Regions from separate parts of the Halalkalibacter krulwichiae genome, predicted to be linked through region 1. Evidence: predicted binding sites of a transcription regulator. Region 1 holds the regulator's gene; the other holds the start of a gene.

The links. Region 1 encodes Rex, which represses fermentation and respiration genes when NADH is low (regulators of the CRP and FNR family bind a similar motif). Its sites were predicted from a motif close to TTGTGAAATATTTCACAA; they were not measured.
Region 2: hcp (hydroxylamine reductase) is a predicted target of Rex. The motif match lies at 3,902-3,919, and genes of this name have one in related genera.

Annotation. Positions count from the first base shown of each region.
Region 1 is NZ_CP020814.1:257,955-265,521, forward strand. Features, by position in the region: gene BkAM31D_RS01425 (hypothetical protein) at 1-1,977, shown strand, start outside; gene BkAM31D_RS01430 (hypothetical protein) at 2,038-2,349, shown strand; gene BkAM31D_RS01435 (ComEC/Rec2 family competence protein) at 2,627-3,469, shown strand; gene BkAM31D_RS01440 (ABC-F family ATP-binding cassette domain-containing protein) at 3,543-5,468, opposite strand; gene BkAM31D_RS01445 (redox-sensing transcriptional repressor Rex) at 5,649-6,284, shown strand; gene tatAY (sec-independent protein translocase protein TatAY) at 6,442-6,621, shown strand; gene tatC (twin-arginine translocase subunit TatC) at 6,639-7,391, shown strand.
Region 2 is NZ_CP020814.1:2,192,505-2,200,071, reverse strand. Features, by position in the region: gene BkAM31D_RS11030 (helix-turn-helix domain-containing protein) at 1-1,752, shown strand, start outside; gene BkAM31D_RS11025 (trimeric intracellular cation channel family protein) at 1,804-2,412, shown strand; gene hcp (hydroxylamine reductase) at 2,545-3,831, opposite strand; gene pflA (pyruvate formate-lyase-activating protein) at 3,986-4,711, opposite strand; gene pflB (formate C-acetyltransferase) at 4,901-7,129, opposite strand; gene nirD (nitrite reductase small subunit NirD) at 7,338-7,567, opposite strand, start outside.

The DNA.
Region 1 (7,567 bases):
TCATACTTAAACAATATGGTTTCAATTGCTAGTGGAGCTAAGGCTGTTGGTGTACAGGAGTGGAATAGTTATGAAGCAGATGAACATTTAAGTGAAAAAGGTTTTACGGCCAGTGAATGGATGTACCAGCTAACGGGAATCAGTGAAACGGATGGGCTAGTTCATCCTCATATGCATCGGTTGCAAAGGAAAAACAATGAGTCTACACATAAAGCCCAAGTTGGTGTCTTTGGTGAACTCTTGATGAGAAACAACATTGATCGTCAAGTATTTGGACATAGTGATACTTCTGAGGAAAAGGTTCGATATGGATCGCTCTTAGCTCTTGACCGTAATGGAATCGTGTCAGGGGATTTCTCTGAATCTGTTCAAAAACAGGCTGGTACTCCTTTTGGCTTAGAAATGAACCATGATTATCTTATGCACAAGCTGTCAACAGATGTGGATGATAGCCAGTTTTTTGTTGTTGAGTGGGGCGACTTATATCGTTTATTCGAACAGCAATCCTATATGGAAGAAAAACATTTCGAAGTGGAATGGGAAAAACGATTACAACATTTATCAACTTTTGTTTCGGATGCACAAATGTATGCTGATGAGATATGGGTGATAGCTCCTATGATGAATAAACAAGCTTATGATGAAAAAAAGCAACTTGCTCCCGTTTTTTATTGGGGTGACCAAGAAAAGAGAGGTGGTTTTCTTACTTCCAATACAACGAAACAAGATTATTTAGTAAGTAGTATTGATCTTATTCCTACTTGGCTGTCTTCATTTGGATTAGCTGATCAAGTGAAATACAGTGGGAATGTGATTAAACAAACGAGTGTGGGAGAGTTTGATAAAAGTCCAGTATTGAAGCGAGTAGATGAAATGGTCCTTATTTATAAGAGTCGTGCTCGTGTTCTTTCTATTTATATTTCGTGTCTAGTCATCGCTTTAATCACTGCTGCCTTATACGGTTTTTTTGGCACAAGGAAAAGGCAGCTTTGGCGCTATATTACTCGCTTAATTTTGTTATCCGCACTGTGGTCTCCATTTTGGTTTCTGGCACTCGCGGGATTTGTTGATCAATTAGGAATAGCTGGATTTGTGTTGGCTTTAATAGGTGGCTCCTTTGTTAGTGGATTTCTTGTTGAGAAGTTTAGTCAAATTCCGATTTTTTTAATTGGCAGTTTTACGTTTTTATTGATTACTATTGATATTAGTCTTGGCTCCCCTTTGATGCAACGTTCTTATTTAGGGTATGATCCTATCATTGGAGCAAGGTATTATGGTATTGGCAATGAGTTTGCTGGTGTGTATTTGATCTCAGCATTCATGATTTTGCAACCTGCTTTAGCGGGGAACCGACGCAAGGTAACGGTAATACTTATTGCAGCTATGTCCACTATTTTAACGATTGTACTGGGAAAAAGTACTCTAGGAACTAATGCTGGAGCAACATTAGCGGCAGGACTAGCGTTCTCTTTCTTGCTTTATCGAGTTATCTTTCAAAGCGTATCATGGAAAAGAGTCGTCTTCTTATGTGGGGGAGTCGTTTCTGTATTGTTCTTATTTTTGTATATGCTACAATTAACGGGAGAACAAACACATATAGGAGTAGCGTTTGAGAGGCTACTTGATGGCGATTTCCTCTATATAAAAGATATTATTCAGCGGAAAATGGCAATGAACCTCAAGATCTTCCGTCATTCCAATTGGACTCAATTGTTTGTCACAAGCTATTTGCTTGGAGCAGTTATCCTTTGGCGAAAAAGATTACAGCTTGAAGGACAAGAGAAGCAGCTTTTTTTACAAACAGGGGTCGTTTCCTCTTTTGCATTACTCCTATTAAATGACTCTGGGGTTGTCGCGGCAGCAACGTCAATGTTCTGTGTAGTCTCAGCTCATTATTATTGGTTGTCTGCCAAGAAGGAGGAGAATCATTTTGACGTTGGAAAAACGGTTAATTCTAGCCAGACAGTTGAGGATTAGCGTTCTTATAATTTTAGCTGTTAGCCTAGCCTTTGATTATTTCCCAAGATTAACAGGGGGATGATTGAGCCACGTATCATTTATATATTGTTGTTTTTATGTTTTATTGGAGCCGTTGTTGCTGAGCTTTTGATTCCAAGAAAAAGCGAGAGAAAAGTCAATGTTCCATTATTTGAGCATGACCTATTTTTTATCTTATATGTTCTAGCTTTTGTAGCTTTATACACAGTAGTAGGTGGGCAATCACAAATTGGATTAACGATTACGCATCCTGTTCTATGGATTTTTGTCGTATATGCATTTGTGAAATGGAATATTGATCGAAAGCAGGCAAAAAAAGAAGAGGAAGAACATTCTCAAGTGAATAGATAATTTTTCAGTGGGCTAACGTCTTAATTGTTAGCTCACTCTTTTTTTTTGGAAGAAAATGTCGAAAAAGACTCATAATTTAGTCCTGCTGAGAGAAACTGTTAAGAGAACTGTGATGTTTTCGTCACGATATAACTATGGTGGACTACCCTTACAGGAGAAAGAGGGAGGGGACTATGAATTTTCGTTTGTTGCTCATTGCAATTATGGTTATGCTTCAATTTAGTTCAGGGGAAGTAGTCCCGTTTTCGAACATCGAAAGTTCCTGTCTGAAGGAGAAGTGAGACCGTTAAGAAAGGCGGAAATATTTAATCAAGATCTTCATCAAGGAAAATTGCAGATTCGATACTTTAATCTAGAATCGGACAAAAAATCAGGAGATTCCATTTTAATAGTAAGCCCTGATGGAAAGTCGATGTTAATTGATGCTGGCATTGTAGCAACAGGTCATAAATTAAATAAGTATTTGAACGACTTGTCAATTGATCGGATTGATGTAGCGGTTGCTACTCATCCACACCATGACCATATTGGTGGTTATGAAACGATTTTGAAGACGAAGCAGATTGGTACGCTTTTGATGCCAGAACTGCCACATACTACAAGTGCTTATGCTCGTTTTTTGAATACCATTCAAAAAAGAAATGTAACACCAACTTATGTCGTAGCTGGTAACCATTTTTCATTAGGGAAAGAAGTATCTGTTGAAGTGCTTAGTCCTAGTCATGAAGCCCTTGAAAAGGCCCGTAAAGAAAAGAAATTATCTACAAGATACATTAACAATCTGTCACTTGTATTAAAAGTGACGTATCGGGATCAGACGTTTTTATTCACAGGAGATATTTATAAAAAACAAGAGGAAAAGCTCGTAAACTTCAAAGGGGAAAAGTTACATGTTGACCTTTTAGATGCCCCGCATCACGGGAAGAGGACTTCCTCATCAAATTTATTTATTCAAACCGTGCAACCAAGCTATACAGTCATTAGTATGAATAATTTAAGAAGCAAAAGAGCGTATAGTCGATATGAGAAAACAGGAAGCAGAGTCGTTTCAACGGGCATAAATGGCAATATACTCATTGTTTCAGACGGACAGTCACTGACGATTAAAACAGAAAGATGAAGGAATAAAGTGTCAAAAAGGGGTATCTCAAAAGGTTAAAGACCTTTTGAGACACCCCTTTTATCATTGTACTTTATTGTTGAAGCTGCTCCCACTCTTCCATTAGATTATCCATTTCGAGCTTAGAGTTATCAATTTCCTGCTGGAATAATTGAGCCTTCTCATGATCAGAGTAAACATCAGGATCACATAATGCTTCTTCTTTTTCGGCACAGAGTAGTTCTAACGCTTCAATTCTTGCTTCAATTTCCTCGATTCGTCTTAACCGTTGTCTTTCTAATTTTTTTGCTTCTTTATCTTGTATATAATTACTTTTATCAGGTTGGATGCTTTCTGTAACGACATGTCCTTTTTCTTGTAAATCAAGTTGTTCACGTTGATACATTTCGTCTTTTTTCTCAAGGTAATAATCATAATCTCCAAGGTAATTAGTCATTTGACCATTCTCAAGCTCTGCCATTCGAGTAGCAATACGGTTAAGGAAATACCTATCATGAGAAACGAATAACAATGTTCCTGGATAATCTATTAACGCATTTTCGAGTACTTCTTTTGCATCAAGATCTAAATGGTTTGTCGGCTCATCAAGAATGAGCACGTTCGCTTTTTGCATCATTAATTTAGCTAAGGCGAGTCTTGCTTTTTCTCCACCGCTTAGTGCAGAAACAGGTTTTAATACGTCATCACCTGTAAACAGAAAGTTACCGAGTACTGTTCGAATTTCCTTTTCTGGTTCTAGAGAATAATCATCCCATAGCTCATGAAGAACTGACTTGTTCGATTTTAAGTTGGCTTGTTCTTGATCGTAGTAGCCAATGGTTACATTGCTGCCAAATTTAATAGAACCTTTTTTAAGAGGGATGGCATTCATTAACGTTTTGAGTAGTGTCGTTTTTCCAGCTCCGTTTGGACCAATTAAAGCAACACTTTCACCTTTATCAACGGCGAGTTCAAGATTTTGAAAAATCGTTGCTTCACCATAAGCGACTTCAAGGTCGGTAGCTCGAATTACTTCATTTCCGCTTTGACGCTTTATGTCAAAAGAGAAGGAAGCGGACTTTTCCGATCCTGACGGGCGATCTAGTAACGTCATTTTCTCTAATTGCTTTCGCCTGCTTTGAGCACGTTTGGTAGTAGAAGCTCTCGCAATATTACGCTGGATAAAGTCTTCTAATTTTGCAATCTCACCTTGTTGTTTTTCAAACTGTTTTAGTTCCTGTTCATACCGTTTCGCTTTCTCTTCAAGATAAGCACTGTAATTTCCAGGATATTTCGTTGATTTTGTTCTTGAGATTTCGACGACTTCAGTCACAATTTTATCTAAGAAGTAACGATCGTGGGAGACGATTAAGATCGCGCCTTTGTAAGAGACTAAGTACTGTTCAAGCCATGTTAAAGTGGCGATGTCTAGATGGTTTGTCGGCTCATCAAGAATTAGAATATCTGGTTTTGTTAAAAGTAGTTTCGCCAGTGCGAGTCTTGTCTTTTGCCCACCGCTTAACGTGGAAATTTTCGTTTGGTAATCAAAGTCAGCGAAATTCATCCCTGCAAGGACACCGCGAATATCAGCTTCATACTGATAGCCACCTTTGTCTTTAAAAGTTAATTGCAGTTGGTCATATTCCTTCAGTAACTTTTCGTACTTTGCTTGATCGGAAAGTAAGGCAGGATCAGCCATTTGTACTTCCATCTCCCGAATTTGTTTCTCCATACGTTGAAGTGGTTTAAAGACTGTAAGCATCTCGTCCCAAATGGAAAGATCTGACTCGAGCCCAGTATTTTGAGCAAGATAGCCGAGTTCGATACCTTTTGGAATCATAAGTTGCCCGCTATCGAATGAAATCTGACCAGCTATTATTTTTAAAAGCGTTGATTTTCCTGCACCATTTCTCCCAACAAGAGCGACACGCTCTCCTGTTTGGATATCAAGTTTAATATTTGATAGAATAGGGTCAACGCCAAACGATTTAGATATATTTATACATTGTAAGACAATCATAGGGTTCCTTCCTATCTAGTTAAAATCGATTTTCTACTATATATAAGTGTATCGTAGATTGACTCATTCAACAACTTCATGAACTCTGAATTGAAACGATTACATTCTCTGTGAATTAGTGTACAATAAAAAATACATCTAGAAGGCCAAACTAGATGGTAGCAGGAGGGAGGAAACTTGATGAAAAATGATCAAACCAAGATTCCACAAGCAACGGCAAAGCGTTTACCACTTTATTATAGATTTTTGGAAAATCTTTACGCCTCAGGCAAACAAAGAGTTTCTTCAACTGAATTAAGTGAGGCAGTAAAGGTTGATTCAGCTACAATTCGAAGAGATTTCTCTTATTTCGGAGCACTTGGGAAAAAGGGGTATGGATATAATGTGAATTACTTACTCTCTTTCTTTCGGAAAACATTAGACCAAGATGAATTAACAAAAGTAGCACTAGTTGGTGTCGGGAATTTAGGAACAGCTTTTTTACATTATAATTTTTCAAAGAACAAAAATACTCAAATTGTCATGGCGTTTGATGTAGATGAAAATAAAATAGGAACAAATGTTGGTGGAGTACCGGTTTATCACCTAAAGGATTTCAAAGAAGTAATTGATTCTGATGTTACAGTCGCTATTTTAACCGTACCGTCTGCCGCCGCTCAAAAAATCGCTGATCAACTAGTAGAAGCTGGGATTCAAGGAATTCTAAACTTTACACCGGCAAGATTAGATGTGCCTGAAACTGTACGTGTGCATCACATCGATTTGACTGTTGAGCTACAATCATTAGTCTATTTTCTAAAGCATTACCCTGTGTAAAAGCTTGAACAACATATCGTAAATTCTCTACCAAGGAAAGAAGATTGAAGGATCGTCTCTTTCTTTTTGAACAAAATTATACAATTATCGAGAGTGATTGCCTTCTGTAATCAGAAGGACTATAATGAGAAAGTAATTGGACAAGGAGGTGCTACCTATGGGTTTAGGAGCAGGAAGTATTGCGATTATTGCACTTGTTGCCTTATTAATTTTTGGTCCAAAGAAACTTCCAGAGCTAGGAAAGGCTGCTGGAAATACTTTACGTGAATTCAAGCAAGCGACTAAAGGCTTAGCTGATGACGAAGATGATAAGAAGAAGGATAAAGATAAAGCCTAAGTAGGAAGGGTTTATAAATGGAACATAAAGATATGTCGGTGATGGAGCATATTGTGGAATTGAGACGAAGAATTGTCATATCGCTCATCTTTTTCACGGTCGCACTAATTGCCGGCTTTTTTTTAGCAAAACCTTTAATTATGTATTTACAAAGTACGCCAACTGCACAAGATTTACCGATGAATGCTTTTAAGTTAACGGATCCGATTAGAATCTTCATGACATTTGCCGTTTCTGTTGGCTTTGTTTTAACATTTCCGGTCATCATGTATCAACTCTGGGCTTTTATTAGGCCGGGGCTTCATGAGAAGGAGCAAAAGGCAACTCTTGCTTATATTCCTTTTGCCTTTATTTTGTTTTTATTAGGGATTTCATTCTCATATTTTATTTTATTCCCTTTCATAATTCAATTTATGGGTAATTTATCGGAAAGTTTAGGAATTACAGAGCAATATGGAATTAACGAATACTTTAGTTTTCTCTTTCAAATCACTTTGCCTTTTGGCTTGCTTTTTCAACTGCCAGTCGTCGTCATGTTCTTTACACGGCTAGGGATGATTACGCCAACCTTCTTAGGACAAGTGAGGAAAATTGCTTATTTTGTTTTGTTAGTGATTGCTGGTTTCATTACACCACCAGAGATTATTTCACATTTGATGGTAACCGTACCACTCTTACTTTTATATGAATTCAGTATATGGGTATCCTATTTAACTTATCGAAAAGTTAAAAGATTGGAAGCGGCACGTGAAGCAGAGTTAGAGAAATAACAACCAACATCGCATTGGAGTCCTTTTTTTAGGTGCTTCAATGCGATTGTATTTTTCAGGCGTTATAGGAAGGGTGCGTAAGGTTTTTGACAACAATATGTGAAATATTGAACAATCTTTGACAAGTATCAAAATAGAGTAGCCAAAGTGAGTAGTAGAGCTTATACTATGGATAT
Region 2 (7,567 bases), 1.9 Mb from region 1:
GTAGTTGATAGTATTCGATCGATTACTTCAAGTCTTGACCTTGATGAGGTACTTGAGAAAATAGTTAGTAATGCTCTTAAAGTAATACCAGCTGCAGATGCAGGCTTTTTACTTCTTTATGACCAACAGACTAAAAAGTTATTACCGAAAGCACCTGTAGGTTTTGAGCAAAGTATTTATAATTTCAAAGTTAAAGTTGGAGAATCCATTACAGGTAAAGTGTTTGAAGATGGAATTGGCAGGATATTTAATACAAAAGAAGAGCTTTATGAGAAGATGGAGCTTTACAACATCTCATCAGAGAACTACCTTCATATTACTTCTGCAGGAAAGATACCTGAAGCTGCAATGTGCGTGCCGATATTTATAGAAGAAAATAGAATTGGTGTAATGATTATTCACCAATGGTACAAAAAGAAAGTGTGGGTTAATTATGATTTAAATTTATTACACGGATTTGCTTTACAGGCTGCAATTGCTATTCAAAACGCACAATTTTATAACGAGGCAAACAAAAGATTATTAGAAAGTTTGGAGTTAAGTAAGCAGCTAGAAGAAAGAAATAGCCAACTTCAAAAAAGACAAGAGATCCATGAGAGCTTAATAAATATTTCCTTGAAAAACAAAGGATTTGAAACCATCATTTCTGAAATTGACCAAATGATCGATCCCCCTTTATATTTCTTTAACATGCTTGATAATAAATTTTACTCAAGTGATTTTACACAGTGTCCTATTAGTCTATTTGAAATTAAGGTGCTATTTTCTGAAAGAAGGCGACGGCCTTTATATGTAGAAATCAATAATATATCTAGTCAAAGCTACTATCTTTATCCTATTTATAATGGTGTTGCCTTTTTAGGATGCTTTATCATTCGCACGACAAAGAGCTTTTCTATTTATGATCGAATAACACTAGAACAAAGTAGCTCTGTACTAACTTTAGAACTGGTTAAAACACAAACAATAACTGAAATTTTCTACAAAAAAATTCACGAACAATTTCAAGGTTTGCTAAACACTCAAGATGCTGACCAACTTATGAAACAAGCCCAAGAACTAGGTTTAAACCCATCCGCTCATTATGTCATTACTATATTAGAAATCCCTAACTATTCTGAGTTGCAATTGCTAGAAATTGAAATACATCAGCTCGTTTTAAAATTAAAAGCTGAACTAGTCTCTATGGAAAAAGTGATATATGGTTTTCATAATAAAGTCATTTTACTTTTCTCCACTCACGACCTAGACCAATTCAAATACATTCAACAGAAACTTCTTATTATTAAAAAGGAATGGGAGAATAACAATGGATCTCCTTTTCGCGGAGGGATTAGTTTTGCTTATAAAGGTCTAGAAAAACTCTGTACATGTTACGATGAAGCCACTAAGACCATATCATTTCTATCTACCCGAAATAAATCAGAAGTTATTTGTTACAAAGAAATTGGATTAAATCGTTTGTTTCTAAACCAGTCTACTCAAGAGATTGTACAATTCATCAACGAAGTTTTTTTACCGCTGAGGTCCGATAATGAAAAAAACAAAGAATTAGAAAAGACACTTGTAAAATACATGGAAAATAATCGATCAGCTGTGAAAACAGCAGAACAACTCCACATCCATATTAATACTTTATACCAACGTATTAAAAAGATAGAAGAATTAATTCAGCTGAACTTAGATAATAATGAAGATACTTTGAAATTACAATTAGCATGCTATTTACGATCGACTTATTATCAAACATAGTAGCACCCACTTTATTTAAGGTTAGATTAGAGATTAGTAAGGAGAAGGAATATGATTTGGGATGTCCTTAATATCATCGGAACGATTGCTTTTGCATTAAGCGGTGTGATCGTTGCTATGGAAGAAGACTATGATCTGATAGGTGTATACATATTAGGACTTGTTACCGCCTTTGGAGGCGGTGCGATCCGAAATTTACTGATAGGAGTTCCCGTTTCTAATTTATGGGCACAAGGCTCACTGTTCACCATTGCAATCATCGCTATGTCGTTAGCCTTTTTTTTACCCAAATTGTGGGTTAATCACTGGAAGAAAACAGGGATATTCTTTGACTCCTTAGGCTTAGCCGCATTTTCTATTCAAGGGGCCATTTACGCATCAAATATGGAACATCCGTTAAGTGCTGTTTTAGTAGCTGCGGCTTTAACTGGTACGGGAGGAGGAATGATACGAGATATTTTAGCTAGGAGAAAGCCATTACTTTTACAAAAGGAGATTTATATTGCGTGGACAATGTTAGCTGGACTCGGGATAGGATTAAACATAGTTACAGGAACAGTTGGAACATTACTTTTATTCCTATTAATTGTCCTCCTTCGAATGCTTTCCGTTCACTATCAATGGACATTGCCACGGAGAAAGGTAACTGTTAACAAATAATAAGTTAATATAAAATTAAGTACTATCGTTAAGATTCATTGGTGAGAGACTTGTAACAAAAAATAAGCGCAATGCTTCATCTAAGCTTTGCGCTGTATTTTTAATAATTATTTAATAATTGATTAAAATATTTTATTGTAGCATTGCCGTCAGATCCTCTTCAACCGTAGTAATTAACTTTAAATTAAAGGCATCTTGCAAAACCCCTAGTACTCCTGGCGTGATCCATTCAGGGGGCTTTGGCCCAATTCGTACATCTTGAATTCCAAGGCTAAATAAACCAAGTAATATGGCAACTGCTTTTTGTTCAAACCATGATAGGACAATGCTAACTGGAAGTTCATTTACTTCACAATCAAATGCATCTGCTAGTGCAAGAGCTATTTTAACAGTAGATACAGAGTTATTACATTGTCCTAAATCAATATATCGTGGGATATCTGTATCTGCTACGGTGCCAAAATCATAATCATTAAATCTGAATTTTCCACAAGATGTTGTAAGTATGACTGTGTCATTTGGCAATGATGTTGCTAATTCTCGATAATATTTTCCTCCTGGTCCTGGGGCATCACAGCCAGCGATCACGAAGAACTTTCGAATTTTTCCTGCTTTTACTGCACTTACTATTTCAGGAGCAATGCCAATGACTGTTTCGTGATGGAAACCTGTAGTTAGCTTTTCATCACTTTCAATGTTTGCATCTGGAAGTGAAAGGGCTTTTTGAATGAGTGGTGTGAAATCATCATTTATAATTTTCTCAACGCCTTCTAGGCCCGCAATATCATAAGAAAAGAAGCGGTCAGAGTATGTGCCTTTAATTGGCATTACACAGTTTGTCGTAGCAAGTATAGCACCTGGGAATTTCTCAAATAAGCGTCTTTGATCAAACCACGCTTTACCAATGTTGCCTTTTAAGTGGTTGTATTTTTTTAATTGTGGATATCCATGGGCAGGTAGCATTTCTGAGTGTGTATATATATTAATCCCTTTCCCACCTGTTTGCTTTAGTAGCTCCTCAAGAGCAAACAAATTGTGGCCAGTTACGATAATCGCTTTTCCTTCAACTTTATTTTGAGAAACGGTTACTGGTTCAGGAACACCTAGTCTACTTGTATGCGCTTTATCTAATAACTCCATTACTTTAACTGCAGCTGACCCTACTTTCATCGCCATATCAACATGTTCTTGCAAATTAAAATTTGAATTTGTTAAAGTCATATATAAAGCTTCGTGTGTAATCGCATCTACCTCCGGGTCAGAATATCCAAGCTGTCTTGCATGGGTCGCATAGGCAGCAATCCCTTTTAATGCAAACACTAATGTGTCTTGCAAACTTGCAATATCTTCATTTTTGCCACAAACTCCAATTATTTGACAGCCTCCAGTAGGTGTTTGTTCACATTGATGACAAAACATTCTCATCGCCTCCGAGCAGTTAATTTGTTACCTTCTTAATATGTATTTTATATACATCTTTAAGAATCCTCTGTGACTTTGATCACAACTCTTCAATTATTTATCTTTTTTAAACAAAGGAAAAATCCATTGAGATTATTCTCAATGGATTTTTCTATGAATTTAATATTATTTGAGCCTCAGTAATTTTTTGTTCAGAAGGTGGTTCCACTCCTTCTAATGGATACTCTAACCCTAATTCTTTCCATTTATAAACCCCTAATTTATGATAGGGCAATATTTCAACTCGCTCTACATTTTTCAGGCTGTCAATAAATGAACGCAATTTTAGCAGATCATTTGAATCATCGCTAATACCAGGAACGAGAACATGTCTTAACCAAATTGGGATATTGCGATCAGATAAGAGCTTGGCAAAGCTCAATATATGCTCATTTTTCATCCCAGTTAACATACGGTGCTTCTTTGTATTAATATGTTTAATATCAAGCAAAATTAAATCAGTTAATTCTAGTAACCGATCAAGTTTACGTAAAAATTCAGGGTGTTCTTGAAAACAGCCGCCCGATGAATCAATGGTCGTATGAATGCCAAGCTCTTTGCACTTTGAAAAAAGCTCAATTAAGAAATCTATTTGTAATAGAGGTTCTCCTCCTGAGACTGTAATGCCACCATTACTACTTTCAAAGTATGGTAGATAATGTTGCAAATCATTTATTATCTCGTCAACTGTCATGGATTTTCCTTCTCCAATCTTCCAAGTATCTGGATTGTGACAAAATTGACAGCGTAATAAACAGCCTTGCATAAAAACGACATAGCGCAGCCCTGGACCATCTACTGTGCCGCATGTTTCAATCGAATGCACCTTTCCAATCATATAAACCCCTCATTTTCTATTAAGTCGAAAGCAGGAAACTGAGATAAAAAGTGTTTTATTGAAGATACGAACGAGGCCACATAGAGAATTCTATTTCCGTAGCGGATGCTACGCATCTATTACGTTCGGATTTTTCATTAATAACAACTCTTTTATCTCGGCTTCACTTCCTTCTACATACTTTTATACTTAAAGTGATTCGTGGAATGTCCGGTTTATGACATCAATTTGTTGATCGCGTGTTAGTTTAATGAAGTTTACAGCATAGCCTGACACACGTATCGTTAATTGTGGGTATTCTTCCGGATGCTCCATTGCATCAATTAATGTTTCACGATTAAATACATTTATGTTAAGGTGATGACCACCTTGCTTCGCGTAGCCATCTAAGATTCCTACTAAATTGCCAATACGATCGTTTTCTTCTTTTCCTAGTGCTTTTGGTACGATGCTAAATGTATTTGACACGCCGTCTAATGAAGATTCATAAGGAATTTTCGCTACAGAAGTTAAAGAAGCAAGTGCCCCTTTCTTATCACGTCCATGAAGTGGATTAGCTCCTGGAGCGAATGGTTCTCCAGCTTTCCGTCCATCTGGTGTATTACCTGTTTTCTTTCCGTAAACAACGTTACTTGTAATTGTTAATACAGACATCGTTGGAACAGCATTACGGTATGTTCTATGTTTCTTCAATTTGTCCATAAATGTTTCGACAAGCCAAACAGCGATTTCATCGACCCGCTCATCATTGTTCCCGTATTTCGGGTAATCCCCTTCAATTTCATAGTCTACCGCTATACCATTTTCATCACGTATAACCTTGACTTTCCCATGCTTAATTGCACTTAAGCTATCAGCAGTTACAGATAATCCGGCAATTCCGCAGGCCATTGTTCTAAAGATTTCTTTATCATGTAATGCCATTTCAATACGCTCATAGCTGTATTTATCGTGCATATAATGAATAACATTTAGTGTATTCATATAAAGCTCAGCTAACCAATCCATCATCGCGTCAAACTTTTCAAGAACGTCATCGTATTCTAAGTATTCTTTTGTAATAGGTGCAAATGCTGGTCCCACTTGTACTTTAAGTTTTTCATCTACGCCACCATTAACAGCATATAACAGCGCTTTTGCTAAATTAGCTCTCGCTCCAAAGAACTGCATTTGCTTACCAATTCTCATCGCACTTACACAACAAGCAATTCCGTAATCATCTCCGAAATGCGCTCTCATAATATCATCGTTCTCATATTGGATCGAACTTGTTTTGATTGACATATCTGCACAGAAGTTTTTGAAGTTTCTTGGTAATTGATCGGACCATAAAACGGTTAGGTTGGGCTCTGGAGCAGGTCCCAAGTTTTCGAGAGTGTGCAAGAAACGGAATGAACTTTTCGTTACTAGTGGTCTACCATCTATACCAACCCCACCAATCGATTCTGTTACCCATGTCGGATCACCACTAAACAATTCATTGTAATCTGGTGTTCTTGCAAACTTTACTAGCCTTAGTTTCATAACAAAATGATCTACTAATTCTTGTGCTTCAACTTCAGTCAACGTACCATCCTGTAAATCACGTTCAATGTAAATATCTAAAAACGTCGAGGTACGACCTAGACTCATTGCAGCTCCATTTTGTTCTTTAATGGCTGCTAAATAAGCGAAATATAACCATTGAAATGCTTCTTTGGCCGTTTGAGCCGGCAATGAAATATCAAATCCATAAGATGAGGCCATTGCTTTAAGTTCTTGCAACGCTCTAATCTGTTCAGAGATCTCTTCACGGTCCCGAATCACTTCTTCTGACATAACTCTACTAGTTGACTCTAAGTCTTTCTTTTTTTCTTCAATTAAGTAGTTCACTCCATAAAGAGCCACCCTACGATAATCTCCAATGATTCTTCCGCGTCCATATGCATCAGGTAACCCTGTAACGATTCCTGCTTTACGCGCTAAACGCATCTCAGATGTATAAGCATCAAATACTCCTTGATTATGTGTCTTACGATAATTTGTAAACGTCTCAATTACTTCAGGATCAACTTCATATCCGTAAGATTTACATGAATCAATTGCCATACGAATTCCACCATATGGTTGAAGAGAACGCTTAAATGGTTCATCCGTTTGTAACCCAACAACAGTCTCTAATTCCTTATTTAAGTATCCTGGTTCATGGGAGATGATACTAGATACAATCTCTGTGTCCATATCAAGAACACCACCATTTTCTCTTTCCTTCTTAGTAAGGTCCATAATTTGTCCCCACAGTTCGCTTGAACTTTCCGTAGGCCCTACTAAAAAACTTTCATCTCCCGTATATAGTGTATAGTTTTGTTGGATAAAATCTCTAACATCTACAAGATGCTGCCACTTGCCTTTTTTAAATGTTCTCCAATAATCTGTCATACTGTATCCCTTCTTTCATAAGGTTGCGGACATTTGTGATAGTAACCGATATCACAGATTGAGAAGATTTTACATCTGTCATATCGGTAAGAAAGCTAACTTGAAAGGAATTCCTCTTACTTATAAGCTTATAGAAAAAGGATTATTTAGAATGTGATAATAATCACAATCACTATTAATAATTTTGTCAATATAATGACATCGTCTCCTAAAGATCGATAATAATGTCATCTCCCACTTCACGTACCGGAAAAGTTCTTACATGACCTTGGTCAGGAGCTTGTACTTGACCATCTATTAAGGAAATCTTCCAATCATGAATTGGACAAAATAGATAATGATCACTTACTAATCCATCCGCAAGTTTTCCTCCTTTTGGATGAGGACTTTTATTTTCAATGGCATAGACCTCTCCACTAGCTAATCGAAATACAGCTA